3 regions of the Streptomyces kurssanovii genome follow, and region 2 is predicted to be linked to each of the others. Evidence: riboswitches for the same ligand, from Rfam matches in the RefSeq annotation. Region 2 holds a riboswitch; each other region holds the start of a gene.
The links. Region 2 has a riboswitch for cobalamin ahead of AB0K36_RS16335 (energy-coupling factor ABC transporter permease). Riboswitches for the same ligand answer to the same signal wherever they lie in the genome.

Region 1: linked by a shared signal. The riboswitch ahead of AB0K36_RS04175 (FecCD family ABC transporter permease) and the one ahead of AB0K36_RS16335 (energy-coupling factor ABC transporter permease) in region 2 are both predicted to bind cobalamin.
Region 3: linked by a shared signal. The riboswitch ahead of AB0K36_RS23685 (cobalamin biosynthesis protein) and the one ahead of AB0K36_RS16335 (energy-coupling factor ABC transporter permease) in region 2 are both predicted to bind cobalamin.

The regions. Positions count from the first base shown of each region.
Region 1 is NZ_JBFAQK010000003.1:96,505-103,099, forward strand. Features, by position in the region: gene AB0K36_RS04150 (Hsp20/alpha crystallin family protein) at 270-383, shown strand; gene AB0K36_RS04155 (VOC family protein) at 516-845, opposite strand; gene AB0K36_RS04160 (hypothetical protein) at 1,783-2,316, shown strand; partial or broken gene AB0K36_RS04165 (IS701 family transposase) at 2,356-2,653, opposite strand; partial or broken gene AB0K36_RS04170 (VOC family protein) at 2,671-2,993, opposite strand; cobalamin riboswitch at 3,088-3,227, shown strand; gene AB0K36_RS04175 (FecCD family ABC transporter permease) at 3,332-4,441, shown strand; gene AB0K36_RS04180 (ABC transporter ATP-binding protein) at 4,441-5,226, shown strand; gene AB0K36_RS04185 (ABC transporter substrate-binding protein) at 5,242-6,264, shown strand.
Region 2 is NZ_JBFAQK010000019.1:80,768-87,362, forward strand. Features, by position in the region: gene AB0K36_RS16315 (aminoglycoside phosphotransferase family protein) at 1-570, opposite strand, end outside; gene AB0K36_RS16320 (energy-coupling factor ABC transporter ATP-binding protein) at 736-1,626, opposite strand; gene cbiQ (cobalt ECF transporter T component CbiQ) at 1,623-2,372, opposite strand; gene AB0K36_RS16330 (energy-coupling factor ABC transporter substrate-binding protein) at 2,378-2,785, opposite strand; gene AB0K36_RS16335 (energy-coupling factor ABC transporter permease) at 2,782-3,471, opposite strand; cobalamin riboswitch at 3,502-3,697, opposite strand; gene AB0K36_RS16340 (PTS-dependent dihydroxyacetone kinase phosphotransferase subunit DhaM) at 3,792-4,202, opposite strand; gene dhaL (dihydroxyacetone kinase subunit DhaL) at 4,202-4,825, opposite strand; gene dhaK (dihydroxyacetone kinase subunit DhaK) at 4,881-5,873, opposite strand; gene AB0K36_RS16355 (aldehyde dehydrogenase family protein) at 6,196-6,595, opposite strand, start outside.
Region 3 is NZ_JBFAQK010000038.1:14,397-20,991, reverse strand. Features, by position in the region: gene AB0K36_RS23705 (alpha/beta hydrolase) at 1-813, opposite strand, end outside; gene AB0K36_RS23700 (class II aldolase/adducin family protein) at 1,382-2,047, opposite strand; gene AB0K36_RS23695 (inorganic phosphate transporter) at 2,259-3,488, shown strand; gene AB0K36_RS23690 (hypothetical protein) at 3,501-3,722, shown strand; cobalamin riboswitch at 3,846-3,988, shown strand; gene AB0K36_RS23685 (cobalamin biosynthesis protein) at 4,078-5,031, shown strand; gene AB0K36_RS23680 (cobyric acid synthase) at 5,028-6,536, shown strand.

The sequences.
Region 1 (6,595 bases), on a different contig from region 2:
CACCACCGAAGGCAACGGCTCCACCAACGACAGCGCCACCGAAGCCGACCAGAGCCGCCGAGATCCCAGGGTCCCAGCAGATCATCTTTTCGATCTTCCAGTTGTCGATCCGGACTTCGTGGACGTCGAGATGGAGCGGGATGTGCTGACCGTTCGGCCGCGGTGCGCACGCCGCGGCCGAAGGAGGGAGTGCAGGTCGTGATCCCCCTGCGGCCGACCGGCGAGTTCCCCGGCAGCTCTTTCTCGGCGAGAACCTCGACACCGAGCACATCGAGGCGACGCACGACGCCGGCGGCCTGAGGCTGCGGATCCCGGTGGCCGAGCAGGCCAAGGCGCGGAAGATCGAGATCACCAGCGGCACGCGCAAGGAACTGCAGTCCTGATGCGGCACCGGGACGCCACACATGAACGAAGGAAGGCCCTCCAGTCCTTGACCTGCGATGGCTCAGAATCCTGGACCCGCCCGGCAACCTTCCCCGCCAGGGTCATGATCGTCATGCGGTCCGGACAGTGACTCAGAGCGCGTGAGCTCTCTCATGACGCGGTTCATACAGCCCCAAATCGCCGCCACCGGGGAGACGCAGCACAGTCATCAGACCCCAGCCCTCATCGCTGACGGGCTGGGTGAACTCAACACCCTTCGCCGTGAGCTCTTCCCTGGTGACCTTCACGTCATCGCACATCAAGAAGAACTCGTGCGAGGGCCCCTGCGCCGGATGCACAGCGATCTCGGCCGGCGGCAGCTTGAAGATGAGCCACCCGTCGCCAGCATCGACGTTCTTATATCCGAGAACGTCTCGGAAGAAGGCCCTGTCAGCCTCCGCGTCCCGGCTATAGATCACCACGTGAGCACCGTTAATCATGCGAGGACGCTACCGAACCAGCTGACCACCTCCCAGGAACATGGGGCCACCAGCCTTAACCCAACCCTTCTGGTCCATCCATCAGGCCCAGCCTTTTTTAGAACACGCACTTAGCTGTTCTTTAACGTGTGACTGCGAGAGGGGAGGCCTGTTACTGAGCGGCCCCCGGGATCCGGACTACCGCGGTTCCTGCCTCCAGGTCTACCGCTGTTCGGTTCGGTGGCGCCTCCACGGTGACCGACACCCGCTCCGGGTCGAGCCCGTCGAGGCCGATGACCTTCGTGGTGTTCCGGACGCGGACGGTGACGGAGTCGATGCCCCGCACTCGGGACAGGTCGAGGGGCGCCCGGCGCGGGCCTGCGGTGCAGATACAGGTGCAGCCGGGTGAGCCTGGGGAAGAGGGTGGCGAAGTCAGGCAACGGCGCTGTGTCCGCCACCCCCTTGAGCCGCAGGGACGTGATCGAGGGCAGCGCGACCTCGGGGAGGGCGGCACGGTCGGCGAAGCCGAGGCTCAGCGTGGTCAGCAGCGGAACGGCCTGGAGCGAGGAGAGGTCCAGGCCGACCGGCACACAGTCGAGGACGAGTTCGCGGATGCCGCTGTCGGCGAGTGGGTTCAGGGACACCGTGGACGTCGGATTGCGTATGTGCAGGCACCGCAGCCCCGTCAGACCGCCAAGGGCGGGAAGCTCCGATGTGCGGTCATCGGCCGCGCCCAGTGCGAGGGACACCACGGAGTCCCGGTCGAGGGCGGAGGAGAGCTCGTGGATCAGCGACGGCCGGGGGAGCGACAGATGGTGACCGTGGAGAGCGCGCGATTATTGGCGGCACTGCCCAAAGGTCCCCTGCGTCGATAGCATCACCTGGCCAGTGCAAGTCGTCCGCAACCGCGCCAGGTGACCCGGCCCAGCAAGGAGGCCACATGAGCGAGGCGTACTCGCCAATCTTGGCGCTGAACCTGCTCAAGGAGTTCGAGGACCGGATCGGTGCTGTCTACTACTCGGAGGGTTTCGAACTGCGCGAGTACGGCGCAGACGCCGGCCTCCACACCTGGTCGGAGCATCCGGACTTCCTGAGCCGGTTCATCCCCTTCGCGCAGGCCAACCACTCCGGCTCCGACTACGCGCTGTGGCGGTGCGACGATCGGACCGACCTTGCCACTCTGCCCGTCGTCCTGGTCGGCGACGAAGGGCAGCTCTATGTGATCGCGCGAAACCTGATGGAGCTGTTCCAGCTTCTGGCCATCGACAGCGAGCCTGTCGATGACTTCGGGTTTCTTGCCGCTGGAGACGTTGAGGAACACAGCGATGGCCACCATGAGTTCCTCACCTGGTTGAACCAGAGTTTCGGCCTTGAGCCACCGGAGGACCCGCACGTGCTCTGGACCGGGCGAAAGAAGTCCGACGATCGCTTCAGGGCATGGGTGAGCCAGTTCGTTGAGTTGGACGATCACTGACCGTTCATCGCAGTTCGTGATCTTCATGGCTGTGGAGCTGTCGCCGGTGGTGCGGTTGCGGCGGATCAGCAACTGGTGGCTGACGGGGCGGGTCCGGCCAGGTCGATGACGGACCAGTCGTAGAAGCGGTAGCTCTTCGCGCCGGCTCCTGCCGACAGCTTCTTCCAGGCCCGCCTGGGCACCTTCTGCCAGTCCCGCCTGGGCGCTTTCGCGGCCAGCACATCCGGGCGGAACTTCCCGGCATCGGTAGTGACTTCATGGGAGCAGGCACGGCGAGGACGTAGCCGACCTGGCGCTCCTCCGGCGCGGATCGCAGCTTCGGGCTGCCGCCGCAGACCTATCGACGCGGCCCTCGTCCGCGGCGGTGATGCCGTCGGGGTGTCCGGGTGGCCACTCCACCAACTCGATCCGGTATCCGTCCGTGTCGGTGAGCCACGATGCCTTCGGGCCGCGAGGGCCGCCGGGGTACTGGACAGGGCCCGGCTCCAGGCCGGCTCGGGCAGCGGCTCCAGGGCGGCGGCCAGTACGTCCACTCGGATCGCAAGGTGGTCGAAACCGCTACCCACGTCGACCGGTCAACGGCTGGGACGGTGGACCAGTTCGAGCGAGGTCGCCGGTTCGCAAGGGAGCTTGAGGATCACGAGGCGACTCCCGTCGCCACCGTCGACCCTGCCCAGTGCGAGTGACGCCTGCAGCACACAGCCGCCGCCCCCGGCCAATCACCGGAAGGAAGGTGAATCGGCCCCCCTTGTGGAATTTCCCCTGTGGCGAAGGAGCGCCCTTCGTAAGCGCTATGCTGCGAGCACCCCGCGGGGGAAGCCGGTCGAAGTCCGGCGCTGACCCGCAACGGTAGGCGGAGCCCGACACGTGGCCCCGTGAGCCCGATTACCCGCGGTGGTGAAGGCTCCTGTCAATTCGCCGTGGACTGCGAGAGGGCGCTGCACAGGGCGCCCCGCGTCCCGGGCCGCTCCTGTGCTCACGTGGGTGCACGGCCTGAGGCGAAGGCGATCCGCCCGTGGCCACACCCCTGGAACTCGAGCCGACCGCGCCACCTCACACGGCGCCCGCCGGCGTCGGCCCCGCGCCGCCCAAGCGCGTATCGCTGTCCCTTCTCTTCGTCACCCTGTGCGCCGCGCTCGTGCTCTCCATCGTTTGTGGGGCGGGGATGGGGGCGTCAGGACTGTCCTGGGGCCAGGTACTGCGTTTTCTGTGGGCCGGGCTGACCGGCGGATCCCTGACGCATGACGAAGTGTCGGCTTACACGATCGTGTGGGAGCTGCGCTTTCCGCGAGCCGTGCTGGCCGCTGTCGTCGGGGCCGGCCTGTCGGCGATCGGCGTCGCTGTGCAGGCCATGGTCCGCAATGCCCTCGCCGACCCGTTCGTCCTGGGTATTTCCTCGGGTGCGGCCGTCGGTGCGAATGCCGTCCTTCTCTTTGGGGCCTTCGGCGCTCTCGGTCTGTGGGCGCTGTCCACGGCGGCGTTCTTCTCCGCGCTCCTCGCCATGGCGCTGGTGTACGCGATCGCCCGCACCGCTGATGGTCTGACCCCGCTGCGGCTCGTCCTGACGGGTACCGCGATGTACTACGGCTTGTCGGCCGTCACCACGTTCATGGTGTTCGCGGCCGAGCGTGGCGAGGCGGCCCGCTCCGCGATGATGTGGCTTCTCGGCAGCCTCGGCGGAGCCAGTTGGGCCTCCGTGCCGATCGCCGCGGGAGCCGTGCTCGTCGGCCTCGCCCACCTCACTGTGTCAGCGCGTCGCCTGAACGCCCTGGCGATGGGTGACGAGACCGCGGCCGCCCTGGGGGTGGACGCGGGGAGGCTGCGCAAGGAGCTGTTCCTGGTATGTGCCGCCGTCACGGGGGCCGTGGTCGCGGTGAGCGGTGCGATCGGTTTCGTCGGCCTGATGGTTCCGCACGCCGCACGGATGCTCGTCGGCGCGGACCATCGCCGGCTGCTGGCCGTCGCCCCACTCGCGGGCGCCGTCCTGCTGATCTGGGTGGACATCCTGTCGCGCGTGGTGCTCGCGCCCGTCGAGCTGCCGGTGGGCGTGCTGACCGCAGTCATCGGCGTGCCGTGCTTCGTGCTGCTGATGCGCCGCCGCTCCTACACCTTCGGAGGCGCGTGATGCGTGTCGACATCGATGCACTGACGGTCGAGGTCGCCGGCGCGCGGCTGGTACGGGAGGTGACGCTGAGCGCGGACGACGGGCAGGTCGTCGGGCTGGTCGGGCCCAACGGCAGTGGCAAGTCCACGCTGTTGCGCTGCGTCTACCGGGCCTTGCGCCCCTCGGCCGGTGCGGTCCGGCTCGGCGGTGAGGACCTGCACTCCCTGAGTGCGCGCGAAGGCGCCCGTCGGCTGGCCGCCCTGCCCCAGGAAGCGGTCAGCGAGTTCGACTTCACGGTCGCCGAGGTCGTTGCGATGGGGCGCCTGCCGCACCAGCGGTCCGTGGCCCGGACCACCGACGAGGACCGGAAGGCGTGCGAGGCAGCGCTGGTGAGGGTCGGCGCCGGTCACCTCGCCGACCGCGGCTTCCTCACCCTCTCCGGCGGCGAGAAGCAGCGGGTCCTGATCGCCCGCGCGCTCGCGCAGCAGCCGCGCGTACTGGTGCTCGACGAGCCCACCAACCACCTCGACATAGCCCAGCAGTTGGAGGTGCTGGCTCTGGTGCGCGGAAGTGGGCTGACGGTACTCACCGCGCTGCACGACCTCAACCTCGCCGCGCTCCACTGTGACCTCCTCTACGTCATCGACAGCGGCCGGATCGTCGCCCACGGTGCTCCGCACGACGTGCTCACGCCCGAGTTGCTGGCCGAGGTCTTCGGCGTACGGGCACACCGTGTGCCGCATCCGGAGTCCGGCGCCGTACAACTGCTCTTCGATCGTCTCCTGCCCGCTCAGCCCGCTTCTTGAGGAGTCATGGCCATCATGCCGAATCTCGTACGCCCCGCCGCACTCGCACTCGCCGCCGCCTTGGTGCTCACCGGATGCGGCGCGGAGGTCACCTCTCAGGACGAGGAGGGTGGTGGTGCCCAGGCACGCGGCGGCCACTATCCGGTGACCATCGAGAACTGCGGCCAGGAGAAGAGCTACGACAAGGCCCCCCAGCGCGTGGTCACCAATGACGTCGGTATCACCGAGATCATGTTCGCACTCGGACTTGAGGACCGTATGGCGGGCTATGTGATGCCCGACGACAGGGGCGATCTCGAAGCCGTTCCCTGGAAGGACGCTTACCAGAAGACGAAGTGGCTCTCGAAGAAGACGATCAACAAGGAACTGGTCCTCGACGCCCGCGCCGATCTTGTCTTCGCGGGCTGGAACTACGGCTTCAACGAGGGGGAGGGCTTCAGTCCGGCCGAGCTGGAGAAGGTGGGGATCGACTCGTACCTCCTGAGCGAATCGTGCCGCAACGGGCGAGGGAAGGCCCGCGGGGTGATGCCACCGCTCGCAGCGCTGTACACCGACCTGCGGAACCTGGGAACGATCTTCGACGTCGAGGACCGCGCCGGGACCCTCATCGCGGACTTCGAGAAGCAGGTGGCCGAAGCGCAGGCGAAGGCCCTGAAGGGCGCCGACCGCCCGCGCGTCTTCCTCTATGACGACGGGCAGGACAAGCCGCTGACCTCGGGTCTGTACGCCGGGCCGCACGACATCATCACCAAGGCGGGTGGCGATCACGTCATGAAGGACCTCAAGGACAGCTGGGCGACGGTGGGCTGGGAGACCGTCGTCGAGCGCGACCCCGAGGTGATCGTGATCAACGACTACGGTGACACCACCGCGGACCAGAAGCGGAAGTTTCTGAAGTCCTACCCCCCGCTCGCCGGCGTCTCGGCCGTCAAGAACGACCGCATCGTCGTCCTCGACTACGCGGAGCTGGTCGAAAGCCCGCGCAATCCCGCGGCCATCGCCTCACTCGCCGCGGACCTGAGGAAATTCGCCTCGTGACCTTCTCGCTGTCGGCCCCCGCGGACAGGCTCGTGCGTATGCCCCGGTCGACAGGATTCGGCCGGGTGGCCGACCGCAGGTGGATGGCCGTCGGCTGTGTCCATCCCGGTCGTCGCTCCCGGTTCCTTTCCGGGGAGTCGGCTGGGCGGTCCACTGCTGCCGTTCCCGGCGGGCGCCCCGAATGATCCGGTCGACAACGACCATTACGGTACGCGCTGGGGACGCTGCTGATCTCGAGTTCTGGGCCGGCCATGGGGAGTTGTTCTGCGCGCGGGAGTGGACACGGCTGCTCGGCGAACAGGGCCGACAGGCAGAGGCACTGGAGATACTC
Region 2 (6,595 bases):
GACCCCCGCGGCGGTGTGGAGATCATTGCCGGGACAGGGATCCCCGTGGAGAAGAGCGAACCCGGACGCCTGGCCGAGTCGGTTCACGAGGTCGTCGAGCTCACCGGACACGCCGGGCGGGACAGGGACCTCCAGCGCTCCGGCGAGCCGCAGGAAGGACTCGACGTCGGCCCGGTTCGGGCCCTGCCACCGGGGTAGTGCCCCGACGTCCTCCGCACGGCCGGTGGCATGCAGCCGCGCCAAGGCGGCCGCGTAGTCGACGATCCAGTCACCGGCCGGGTGTCGGTGGTCCAGATGCTCCAGCACCAGGACCCGCGCGCCGGGATCGGTGGCCAGCAACGCGGGCACCACGGGAGGTTCGGCTCGGGCGGCGAACCGCAGGGCGGCCACCTCGCGGGCGTACCGCTCGTCGGCGTCAGGGCCGCCGACGATCTGCTTCACCACCGCCGCCGCCGCCGGCAACTCGACGCGCCACACGCGCGAACGAGGGCTGCTGTCCAGTCTGCGAGAGCGCCTGGGCGACCCCAGCTCGGACCGTAACCCGTCCCCGAACGGCAGTCGCGACCACATGGGCCCATCCTTCCACGCCGCCGAACGAGCATGCGGCCACCGCGCACCGGCCGTTCCGGCGTGACGGGGACGGCACACGCCGGCGGCTGTGAAACTTCCGGCGGCCGGACGAGTGCGGTGCCGACCGCGGTGACGAGACGGCCAGGCGACTTTGGGGCTCTCCCGTCATCCCCTGGTCAGACCTGCAACCCCCTCGTGCCCCGGCGTCGTGGCCCGCCGTGTCCACGCCGCCAGGGCCTCCGGCGTGCGCGGCCCCTCGTCGGAGGGGCCAAGCAGTCCATGGGCGCGGAGCACGTCCGCGACCGCCGTGCCCCACGGCCTGCGCAGCCGTGCCGAGTCCAGCAGGGCCTGATCGGAGAGGAGTTCGCCGACCGGACCGGTGCGCAGGCCGTCCGGTGAGAGCACGGCCGCGTCGTCGGCCCAGCGCAGCGCCAGGTCGACGTCGTGCGTCGCCATCACGACCGTCGTCCCGGACGCGCGCAGCCGGCCGAGGACCTCGAGCAGCCGCTCCTGGCCGTGCGGGTCGAGTCCTGCGGTCGGTTCGTCCAGGATGAGCACCCTCGGCCGCATCGCCACGGCGCCCGCGATCGCGGCCCGTTTGCGCTGACCGTACGAGAGGAGATGCGTGGGCCGGTCCCGCAGCGCCGCGATGTCCATCGCCGCCAACGCCTCGTCCACCCGGGCCCGTACCTCGTTCTCGGAAAGCCCCAGGTTCATCGGCCCGAACGACACGTCCTGCTCGACCGACGCCGCGAACAGCTGGTCGTCCGGGTCCTGCACCACCAGCTGCACCGTCGTGCGGAGCCGGGTCAGGCCGGCCCGGTCGTAGGTCACCGGCTCACCGTGGAGGCGCAGTCCGCCCGTCGCGGGCCGCAGCCCGCCGCTCAGCAGCCGCAGCAGGGTGGTCTTGCCGCTGCCGTTGCGCCCCAGCAGCGCGGTGGAACGGCCCTCCATGAGGCCGAGACCGATGCCGCTGAGCACGGCGGGCCCGTCCTCGTACGCGTAACCCGCCTCGACGAGCTCCACTACGGCCCGGCCCGCGGGGGAGTGGTTCATGGCAGACACCTTTCGAGTACGAGAGTGAGGGCGACGATCCCGGACAGCAGCGCGGCGACCATGGCGAGGAACGGTCGTGACACCGTCGCCCGCGGCACCAGCACCCGCAGAGTGCCGTCGTATCCCCGGCCCGCGAGCCCGGCCTGCAGCCGGCCGGCCCGGTCGAAGGCGCGCACGAAAGCGGTCGCGCCGAGGCCGGCCAGCGACCGCCAGGCGGCCGCCCTGCTCGCATGGCCGAGCCGGGCGGCCTGCGCCTGGCGGATGTTGGCGACGGCGTCCAGCAGCAGGAAGCTGATCCGGTACATCACGAGCGCCACGTCCACCACGGCCGGCGGCACGCCCGCGCGCACCAGCCGGGGCAGCACGTCCGACACGGGTGTCGTGAACGCGAACAGCAGCACACCCAGCGACGCGGCGGAGGTGCGCAGCAGCAGCCGCGCCGCGTCGCCGGGCCCGTCGGGCGCGAAGGCCACCATGCCGTCCGGACCGCCCACCGCGAACAGCAGCGGTACGGCTCCGGTGACACAGAACCCGAGCGGGATGCGGAACGCCCGCCACAGCTGGCGCGCTGCCACACCGGCCGGGCCGAGCAGGATCGCGACCGTCGCGGCGGCGACGAGGACGGCGCCCGGCCAGGGCGGCAGGCAGACGGCCGTGACGGTCAGACCGAGGCCCAGGACAGCCTTCTCACAGGGGTGGCGGCGGCGCCAGCGACTGCTGTGCGCCGCCGCGTCGATCGGCAGCATCGGCGCTACGGCGCCGTCGTCGTGGCGTCCGGGCCCTCGCTCCGCGAGCCGGGGACCGAGGAGGCGGCTGTCTCGCCGTCCGGCGTCCTGCTCCCGGCCCGCTCGGCCGCCGCCCGCTCCTCACCCTGACGGCGGCCCTTGCGCAGCCCGAAGTAGTACGCCAGGACGCCCGCGCCGAGCGCCGCCTGGAGGGAGAACAGCGCCGACTCGATCTCGCCGGACGGCGGTTCGTACAGGGGGGTGAACCACGGCTCGTAGTCCGGCTCGAGTTCGGTGATCGCCGCCTCAGCCTCGCCGTCGGCACCGGTGAACGGCTCCTCCTTGTGGTCCCCGAGCCCCAGGACGAGCGGCAGTACCGCCAGCGCCGCGACGGCGAGCAGCAGCAGGGTGTTGATCCTCGCGTTACGGCTCATCGCGCCGCCTCCTCCTTCTTCGCACCCGTGACCAGCACACCGAGCCTGGTCAGTTCGCCCTTGCTGGACCGGCTGAGCAGCCGCATCACCAGCACGGTGAGCAGCCCCTCGCTGACCGCCAGCGGAAGCTGCGTGACGGCGAAGATGCCGCCGAACTTCGCGAGCGCGCCCGGGATGCCACTGCCCGGGTCGGGGAAGGCCAGCGCCAACTGCACGCTGGTGACGCAGTACGTGGACAGGTCGGCGACGAACGCGCCGAAGAACACGCTCACCATCAGCGGCACGTCGAAGCGGCGCAGCAGCCGGTACACCCCGTATCCCGCCCACGGCCCGACGACGGCCATGGAGAAGACGTTCGCGCCCAGCGTGGTGAGTCCGCCGTGGGCCAGCAACAGGGCCTGGAACAGCAGGGTGATGGTGCCGAGCACCGCCATGATCGGCGGTCTGAACAGAATGGCCCCGAGGCCCGTGCCGGTCGGGTGCGAGCAGCTGCCCGTCACCGACGGGATCTTCAGCGCCGACAGGACGAACGTGAACGCCCCTGACGCGCCGAGCAGCAACGTCGATTCGGGATTGGACCGGACCTCGCGGTCCAGGGCCCGTACGCCGTGGACGACGAACGGGGCCGACGCGACGCCCCAGGCGACCGCGTGCAGCGGGGGCAGATACCCCTCGGCTATATGCATGATGTGGGAGACCCTCTCCAGCACCTCGTGGATGGACAACGCACCCTGGCCGGTCTCCTGGCTGACGGGTCATGCCGCCCGGACTCCGCCTTCCCGGGCACCGCGCGTTCACGCGGTGTCCCAGTGGCTCCCCGTGAGGGGGTGGAGCCGGACTTCCCGATCACAGTGGCGAGGGCCGCACCGGTACCGCACCGGTTTCCCGAACACCAAGGCCCCGTGACAGTAATGCGCCGACCAGCGACATCACAAGCCGCGCACGGGCGCACCGGCGGGCGGCGGGGTGAGCCGTTCGCCACACCCGCCGCCGCACCGCCCGTCCCTCACTGCTTGCGGTAGCCGTACGCCTCCGACGCCGCGGCCTCCACCGCGTCCAGGTCGGCGCCCGCGGAGGCCGTCACCACGGCCGCGACCGCGCCCTCCACGAACGGCGCGTCCACCAAGCGGGTACCGGCGGGAAGTTCGTCACCCTCGGCCAGCAGTGCCTTGACCGTCAGGACGGCGCTGCCCAGGTCGACGAGGACGGCGACGCCCGCGCCGCCGTCGACCTGCTCCGCCGCGGCCGTGATCAGTTCGGAGCTGGTGCCGAGGCCCCCGTCGGGCGTGCCGCCCGCCGCGGCCACCGGGGCCGTAGCGCCGCCGCCCGCGAGCCCCTTGGCCAGTTCGGCGACCGCGGTGGCGACCTCCCCGCTGTGCGAGACCAGCACGATGCCGACCTGCTTGCCGTCGCTCATCAGGCCGTTCCCTCCGCCGCTTCCGCCGTCTCGGCGAGCGCCGCCAGCAGCAGCGCCGACGATGTGGCGCCCGGGTCCTGGTGGCCGATGCTCCGTTCACCGAGATAGCTCGCCCTGCCCTTGCGCGCCTGCAACGGCACGGTGGCCGACGCGCCCCGCTCCGCGGCCTCGCGGGCAGCCGCGAACGACTCCGCGGTGTCGCCGAGCGCAGCCACCGCCGGCTCGAGGGCGTCCAGCATCGTCTTGTCACCGGCCTTCGCCCCGCCGAGCTGGGCCACCGCGGCGACGCCGGCCCGCAGCGCCTCGGCCAGCTGCCCCGGTGTCACCTCGGCGTCGTCTCCCAGCGCCTTGCCGGTGCGCCGCAGCAGCGTCCCGTACAGGGGGCCCGACGCCCCGCCGACCGTCGACACGAGCTGCCGCCCGGCCAGCATCAGCACGGCGCCCGGCGTCGCCGGGGGCTCCTTCTCCAGGACCGCCACGACGGCCGTGAACCCCCGCCTGAGGTTGCTGCCGTGGTCCGCGTCGCCGATCGCCGAGTCCAGCTCGGTCAGTCGGTCCGCCTCCCGGTCCACCGAGGCGGCGACAGCGGCCAGCCAACGGCGGAAGAATTCGGTGTCGAGCACAAGAACTCCCTGGGATCGGTCGGTTCGAACGGTGTGACTTCGAGGCTCCAGGCCCTCAGCGTCCCCATCGCAGCCCCGGAGTCTGCACCGGCGCGTCCCACAACCTGAGCAGCTCCTCATCCACCTGACAGAGCGTCACCGATGCGCCGGCCATGTCGAGAGAGGTCACATAATTGCCGACGAGCGTACGGGCCACCGCGACGTCCCGCTCCGCCAGCACGCGCTGGACCTCGGCGTTGAACCCGTACAGCTCCAGCAGCGGCGTCGCGCCCATCCCGTTGACCAGCGCGATCACCGGGCCGGAGGGCCGCAGGTCCTCCAGCACGGCGTCCACGGCGAAGTCGGCGATTTCCCGCGACGTCATCATCTGGCGCCGCTCCCGCCCCGGCTCGCCATGGATGCCGATGCCCAACTCCAGCTCGCCCGGGGGAAGATCGAAGGTGGGACCGCCCTTCGACGGCGTGCTGCACGCGCTGAGCGCCACGCCGAAACTGCGGGAGGATTCGTTCACCTGCCGGCCGATCGCCTCGACCCGCTCCAGCGGTGCCCGCTCCTCCGCGGCGGCCCCGGCGATCTTCTCGACGAACAGGGTCGCCCCGGTGCCGCGCCGCCCGGCGGTGTACAGGCTGTCGGTCACCGCGACGTCGTCGTTGACGAGCACCTTTCCCAACCGCACTCCCTCGTCCTCGGCGAGTTCGGCCGCCATGTCGAAGTTCAGCACGTCACCGGTGTAGTTCTTCACGATGAACAGCACGCCCTCGCCGCTGTCGACGGCGGCGGCGGCCCGCACCATCTGGTCGGGCACCGGGCTGGTGAACACCTCCCCGGGGCAGGCGCCGTCGAGCATCCCGTGCCCGACGAAACCGCCGTGCAGCGGCTCGTGCCCCGAGCCGCCGCCGGAGACGAGGGCCACCTTCCCCTCGACGGGCGCGTCACGCCGCACGATGACCCGGTTGTCCACGTCCACGGCCAGATCGGGGTGGGCCGCCGCCATCCCGCGGAGGGCGTCCGCGACCACGGTCTCGGGAACGTTGATCAGCATCCTCATGGGTATCTCCTGGGAAGCTCGGCAGGGTGGGCTTCTGGGCTACGTTCTCGTTGGTGCGCGAAGGAGCGCAAGATCGCGGGCGGCTCCTGCCCGGCAGGTGACCGACGGCCGCACGCCGCGCAGGGCACCGAGCCACGGCCACGTCACCATCGTCGCAGGTGGTGGGCGCCGGAGCCCGTCGCTCCGTGCAGTCCGCCGGAACGGCCCGCCGACGGCCCGCCGGGAACGCACCGGCGGCAGGCTCGCGAGGTGCGGGGTCGGGCCGGTCCGAGCAGTGCCCGGGCAGACATGAAGCCTGCCCGGGCACTTCCGTTTCCGGTGCTCAGCGCGCGAACCAGCGCTGCGGCACGGGGGCGGTGTTCTCGTAGATGTGCTTGGCCTGGCGGTACTCGGCGAGCCCTTCGTGACCGAGTTCCCTGCCGATGCCGGAGCGTTTGAACCCACCCCATTCCGCTTGGGGCAGGTACGGGCCGAAGTCGTTGATCCAGACCGTGCCGTGCCGCAGCCGCCTCGCCACCCGCTCGGCCCGGGCGGCGTCCCTGGTCCACACGGCGCCGGCGAGCCCGTAATCGGTGTGGTTGCCCAGGGTGACCGCACCGTCCTCGTCGGTGAACCGCTCCACGGTCAGGATGGGACCGAAGGTCTCCTCCTGCACGATGCGCATGTCCTGCGTGCAGTCGTCGAAAACCGTCGGCCGGTAGAAGAAGCCGTGGCTCAGCTCA
Region 3 (6,595 bases), on a different contig from region 2:
CGCGCGCACCGTCGCCTCCCATTCGAGGACCGGCGAGTCGAGGACGACGCCGCTGATCCGGTCCCGCAGACCGGAGTTGGCGGCGGCGTGGAGCGCCATCGAGGCGCCGACGGACCAGCCGTGGACGATGACCCGCTCGGCGCCGTAGCGGACGGCGTGGCGGACGGCGGCGTCGAGGTCGCGCCACTCCGAGTCGCCGAGGTTGCCCAGCCCGTCCGGGGGCCGCGGGGCGCCGGAGTCTCCCCGGTAGGCGAGGGACAGCACCGGGAACTGGAGGGCGTGCAGGCAGCCCAGCACGTTCATGGTGTGTTCCCGGGTGGTGCCGAGCCCGTGCACGGCGATCACCCAGGTGGAGCGCGGCCCGGGCACGAACCACGCGGGGAGTGCGCCGAGTTCGCCGGGGACGAGGACCTCGGAGTGCTCTATGCCGAGCGCGCCGGCCGGGTCTCCCCGGTGGACCTGCGGAGTGAGCCGCACCTTGGTGCCGGGCTTCAGCTCGCCTTCGGTGACGCGCACGAGGCGGCGCACGACCGTGTCCGCGTCGTGCGGGACGCCGCTGAGCACCTCCCCCACGACCGCGTGGACGCCGGACCCCTCCAGCCCGTAGGTGCCCGGGCGCAGCGAGGCCAGGCTGCGGGTCATGACGACGGCGCCGGGGGGTGTGGCGTGGACGGTGAGCCGGGGGTCACCGGGCAGGGGCCTGTCGGCCGCCCGCAGGGCGGCGTGGCTCGCGTAGCGGCCGGCGGCGACTGCCGCCGCGCCGACGCCGATCAGGGTGGTGACGGCCGCTGCCGTCGCTGTAGCGGGGCGCACGTGTACCAGTGTCGGGGCGGGCGCGGGAGGGGGCCAGTGGGCGGGGCCGGGAGTGTTGCGACGTGGACGTCTTCCCGGAACCGGGCACCGCCCGGACCCGCCGCCGCGCTCCGCGCGGGGTCCGAGGCCCCGCCCCCGGAGCTCCGCGCCTCGAACTCCCCGTGCGGCCTGGCGGCCGTAGGGACCCCGCTCCCCGCGACCGGGGCAGGGCCGGGGCCCACCGGTCCGTGGCCCCCCGGATCTGCCCGCGCTCGCGCGGTCTATTCGGGGGCTCCGCACCTGCCCCCGCGTCTCGATCTCCGGCGGGCCGGAGAAGCCTCCGTGCGGAGGAGGCTCAGGAGCGGCCCGGTCAGAGCCGGAGCCGGCGCGTCCGGCCCCGGCCGCCGGCAGAGCTGGAACTGCCGGAAAGCCGGATGCCACCAGCCGCGCCGGACTCCGCCGGCGGCTGAGCGTGGTGCCGTCGGCTGAGCCGGATGTCGGGCCCCGGGCCCTAGGGCTGGAAGGGGCGCTGCCGAAGGCCGTGGGGTCCCGGGTCCGGCCCCGGTTTCGGGGAGGAGGGGTGCCGGAGCTAGGCAGGCGGCTGGCCGTAGTCGTGGAGTTGGTGGGTGACCTCCGCGAGCTGCGCGTCGGAGAGGAGGGTCGGCGTGCGGCCGGGGACGGAGGAGGCCGTCAGCCAGAGGCGGCACATCCACTCGAGCTGGGCCGTGCGGTCGTACGCCTCGGACAGGGTGGCGCCGTAGGTGACGGTGCCGTGGTTCTGGAGGAGGCAGGCCGTGCGGTCGCGCAGGGCGTGGAGCATGTTCCGGGCCAGCTCCTCCGTGCCGTACAGGGCGTAGCCCGCGACGCGGACCGGGCCGCCGAGGGCCGCGGTCATGTAGTGGACGGGCGGCAGCTCGGGGACGAGCGTGGAGACCGCCGTGGCGTGCACGGCGTGCGTGTGCACGACGGCGGCCGCGCCGGTGTGGCGGTGGACAGCGAGGTGCAGCGGCAGCTCGCTGGTGGGCCGCAGGCCGCCGAGGACCTGTCTGCCGTCGAGGTCGACGGCGACGGTGTCCCGCGGGGTGAGCCGGTCGTAGGGGACACCGCTCGGGGTGACGAGGACCAGCTCGCCCACCCGTACGGAGACGTTGCCGGAGGTGCCCACCACGAGACCTTCGGCCGCCGTTCTGCGGGCGGTGTCCACGAGCTCCCGCCATGCGCGTTCGACCGCGCTCTGCCGCGCCTCATCAGTCATGCCCGCGATCCTTTCAGGCGGAGCCGGCCGGGCTCGGGGACACGGAGGGTGTTCGAGTGGCTGCGGGGAGCGCGACGGAGGCCCGAAAACGGACAAGCGGAATCGGCCGTCATCACTTGGGGACACCGCAGCGCCCGACCCAGTTCACCTTCCGTTCATCCAGGTTGCTTACGGTCCTCGCGTCAATGACGTCAAACGATTGCCTGGGTAAATGGAACACATCACACTGCTGCTCGCGATTGTGATCGTGACAGCTCTCGTGTTCGATTTCACGAACGGTTTCCACGACACCGCCAACGCGATGGCGACGACCATCTCGACCGGCGCTCTGAAGCCCAAAACCGCGGTGGCCATGTCCGCCGTTCTGAACCTCGTCGGTGCTTTTCTCTCCGTGGAGGTCGCCAAGACGATCTCCAGTGGACTGGTCGACGAATCAGGCATCACACCTGAAGTCATCTTCGCGGCGCTCGTCGGCGCCATCCTGTGGAACCTGCTCACCTGGCTGGTGGGCCTGCCGTCCAGCTCGTCGCACGCCCTCATGGGCGGTCTGATCGGCGCCACGGTCGCCTCGGTCGGCTTCGGCGGCGTCAACGGCGGCGTCGTCGTCACCAAGGTCCTGATCCCGGCCGTCGCCGCGCCGCTCGTCGCCGGCCTCGCCGCGATGCTGGCGGCCCGGCTGACGTACAAGATCGGCAAGAACACGGACCCGAAGGCCACGGCGAAGGGCTACCGCGCCGGGCAGATCGCCTCCGCGGGCCTGGTCTCCCTGGCGCACGGCACCAACGACGCCCAGAAGACGATGGGCATCATCACGCTGGCCCTCGTGGCCGGCAATGTCGTCGCCCCGGGTTCCAACCCTCCGATGTGGGTCATCGTGTCCGCCGGTGTGGCGATCGCGCTCGGCACCTACCTCGGCGGCTGGCGCATCATCCGCACCATGGGCAAGGGCCTCACCGACCTCCAGCCGCAGCAGGGCTTCGCCGCCCAGACCAGCGCGGCCAGCGTGATCCTCGCCTCCTCCAACCTCGGCTTCTCCCTGTCGACGACGCACTCGTGCTCGGGCGCCGTCATGGGCGCCGGGCTCGGCCGCAAGGGCGGTGTGGTCCGCTGGTCGACCGCCACCCGGATGTTCGTGGCCTGGGGTCTGACCCTGCCGGCCGCCGGTCTCGTCGCGGCGGCTTCCGAGTACGTCACCAAGCAGGGTGACTGGGGTGTCGCGGCCGTCGCCGTCTTCCTCGTCGCCTCCTGCGTCGCGATCTGGTTCATCTCGCGCCGTCAGGTCGTCGACCACACCAACGTCAACGACGTGGAGGAGGAGCCCGCGGGCGTCGTCACGACCGCCATCGCGGCCGTCACCCCGCCGCCCGTCGGTGACCTGAAGGCCACCATCGCGGCCCCGGCAGAACCCGAGACCGAGTCGCCCCGCCCGGCCACGGTGTAAGGAAGTAACGGAATGAAGATCGACTGGACTGCTCTCGGCTCCGTTTTCGGCGTGAGCCTCGTCGCCACCGTCGCGCTGGTGGGACTCTTCACCCTGGGCGTCGTGGGCCTCACCAAGCAGGAGGCGGCCACTCAGGCCGGCGGCTCCGGCGCACTGGCCCGCACCGGCGCGTACGCCTGCTTCGCCCTCTGCGCCGCGGCCGTGTCCTACGGGATCTACCTGATCGTCGTCTGACGACCGCACCGCCTTCGACGGCCGGGCCGCGCGCACCCTTAGGTGTTCGCGGCCCGGCCTTCGTGTGTCCGCCCGTGTGGGGCTCGGCACACTGCCCCGCCGCAGGTCAATGGTGAGTTGACGGGCGTTCGCGCGCGTGGTGGACTGCCGGGGCCAACAACGGCGGCAGAAGAGGAAGTCCGGTGCGAATCCGGCGCGGTCCCGCCACTGTCACCCGGGAGGAACCCCGGGGAGCCAGGAACTCTCACCGCCGGTCACGTCGAACCAGGGCGCGGACCCTGAGTGAGGACTTTTCGCATGCCCGGCCGCGGTACAGCCCTGTCCGTCGGACACCACCCCTGGGATCGCTGATCCCGTGCGTGCCGACCGAGTCTTCGTGTACGGCGCCGCCGCCGGCCTCGCCGGTGACCTGCTCCTCGGCGATCCCCGCCGCGGGCATCCGGTCGCCGCGTTCGGACGGGCCGCGAGCGCCGTCGAGCGTGTCCTTTGGCGTGACCACCGCGGCCGGGGCGCCTTGCACACCGCTGTGTGCGCCGGTGGCGCCGTCGCAGCGGCCGTGCTGGCCTCCCGGGCCGTACGCCGCTCCCCTGCCGCGTCCGTCGCGCTGACCGCCGCCGCCACCTGGGCGGTCGTCGGGGGTACGACCCTGGGGCGGGAGGCCACGGCCATCGGCGACGCGCTGGCCGCCGGGGACGTCGAGGCGGCCCGTGAGCGGCTGCCCCACCTCTGCGGGCGCGACCCGCAAGCCCTGGACGAGCAGCAGATCGCCCGCGCCGTCGTCGAGTCCGTCGCCGAGAACACCTCCGACGCCGTCGTGGGCGCCCTGGTGTGGGGAGCGCTGGCGGGCGTACCCGGGCTGGTCGGCTTCCGGGCGGTCAACACCCTGGACGCGATGGTCGGCCACAAGTCGCCCCGCTACCTGCGGTACGGCTGGGCGTCGGCCCGCCTGGACGACGTCGCCGGGTGGCCCGGCGCCCGGCTGACCGCCGCGCTGGCGGCCGTCTGCGGCCCGGACCGGCGCGGAGCCCTACGGGCCTGGCGCGCGGACGCGGCCAAGCACCCGAGCCCCAACGCGGGCCCTGTGGAGGCGTCTTTCGCGGGCGCCCTGGGGGTCCGGCTGGGCGGTTCCCTCTCGTACGGCGGGCGGGTCGAGCACCGGCCGGTGCTCAACGGGGCCGGGCGTGCGGTGGAGTTCGGTGACATCGGACGGGCGGTGCGGCTGTCGCGCCGGGTCGGCCTGCTGACCCTCGCCGTCTGCGCGGCGGGGCGGGTGCTGCGGCAGGGCCGCGGCGGAAGGAGGCCGGCATGACCGGTGGGGGGCTGCTCGTCGCCGGGACCACCTCGGACGCGGGCAAGAGTGTCGTGACCGCCGGGATCTGCCGGTGGCTGGTGCGCCAGGGTGTGAAGGTGGCGCCGTTCAAGGGGCAGAACATGTCCCTGAACTCGTTCGTGACGCGCGAGGGCGCGGAGATCGGGCGGGCGCAGGCCATGCAGGCGCAGGCCGCGCGCGTGGAGCCGACCGCGCTGATGAATCCCGTACTCCTCAAGCCCGGCAGCGACCGTTCCAGCCAGGTGGTGCTGATGGGCCGGCCGGTCGGCGAGCTGAGCGCCAAGGGGTACCACGGGGGCCGGCAGCGGGAGCTGTTCGAGCCGGTGATGGCGTGCCTTGAGGAGTTGCGGGGCACGTATGACGCCGTGATCTGCGAGGGGGCGGGCAGTCCGGCCGAGATCAATCTGCGCCGCACGGACATCGTGAACATGGGCATCGCGCGGGCCGCCCGGCTGCCGGTGCTCGTGGTCGGGGACATCGACAGGGGCGGCGTCTTCGCCCAGTTCTTCGGTACGACGGCGCTGCTGAGCCCCGAGGACCAGGCCCTTGTGGCGGGCTATCTGGTCAACAAGTTCCGCGGTGACGTGTCGTTGCTGGAGCCGGGGCTCGAGATGCTGCTCGGACTGACCGGGCGGCGGACGTTCGGGGTGCTGCCGTACGCGCACGGGCTCGGTATCGACGAGGAGGACGGCCTGCGGGTGTCCCTGCGCGGCACCGTGCGGGAGTCGGTGGTGGCGCCGCCCGTCGGTGAGGACGTGCTGCGGGTCGCGGTGTGCGCCGTCCCGCTGATGTCGAACTTCACGGACGTGGACGCGCTGGCGGCGGAGCCGGGCGTCGTGGTCCGGTTCGTGGACCGCGCGGAAGAACTCGTGGACGCCGACCTGGTCGTGGTCCCCGGCACGCGCGGCACGGTGAAGGCGCTGGCGTGGCTGCGTGAGCGCGGCCTCGCGGACGCCTTGGTCCGGCGCGCGGCGGAGGGCAGGCCGGTGCTGGGCATCTGCGGCGGCTTCCAGGCGCTGGCCGAACACATCGAGGACGACGTCGAGTCGAGGGCCGGCGCGGTCGACGGGCTCGGACTGCTGCCGGTACGGGTGCGGTTCGCGCCGGAGAAGACCCTCGCACGGCCCGTCGGCGAGGCGCTCGGCGCGCGCGTCGAGGGCTACGAGATCCATCACGGCGTCGCCCGGGTACTCGGCGGCGACGCCTTCCTGGACGGCTGCCGGGTGGGCTCCGTGTGGGGCACGCACTGGCACGGGTCCCTGGAGAGCGACGGCTTCCGGCGGGCGTTCCTGCGGGAGGTCGCCGCACAGGCGGGCCGCCGCTTCGTGCCCGCGCCGGACACGTGCTTCGCCGCGCTGCGGGAGGAGCAGCTGGACCGGCTGGGGGATCTGATCGAAGAACACGCGGACACGGGGGCGTTGATGCGGCTGATCGAGGAAGGGGCGCCGGCGGGACTGCCGTTCATCCCTCCGGGCGCGCCGTGAGAGCGGTCGCCGGGCAATCGGCCCGCCGTCGAATCCGACAGGGCACAGGCGAGCCGCTC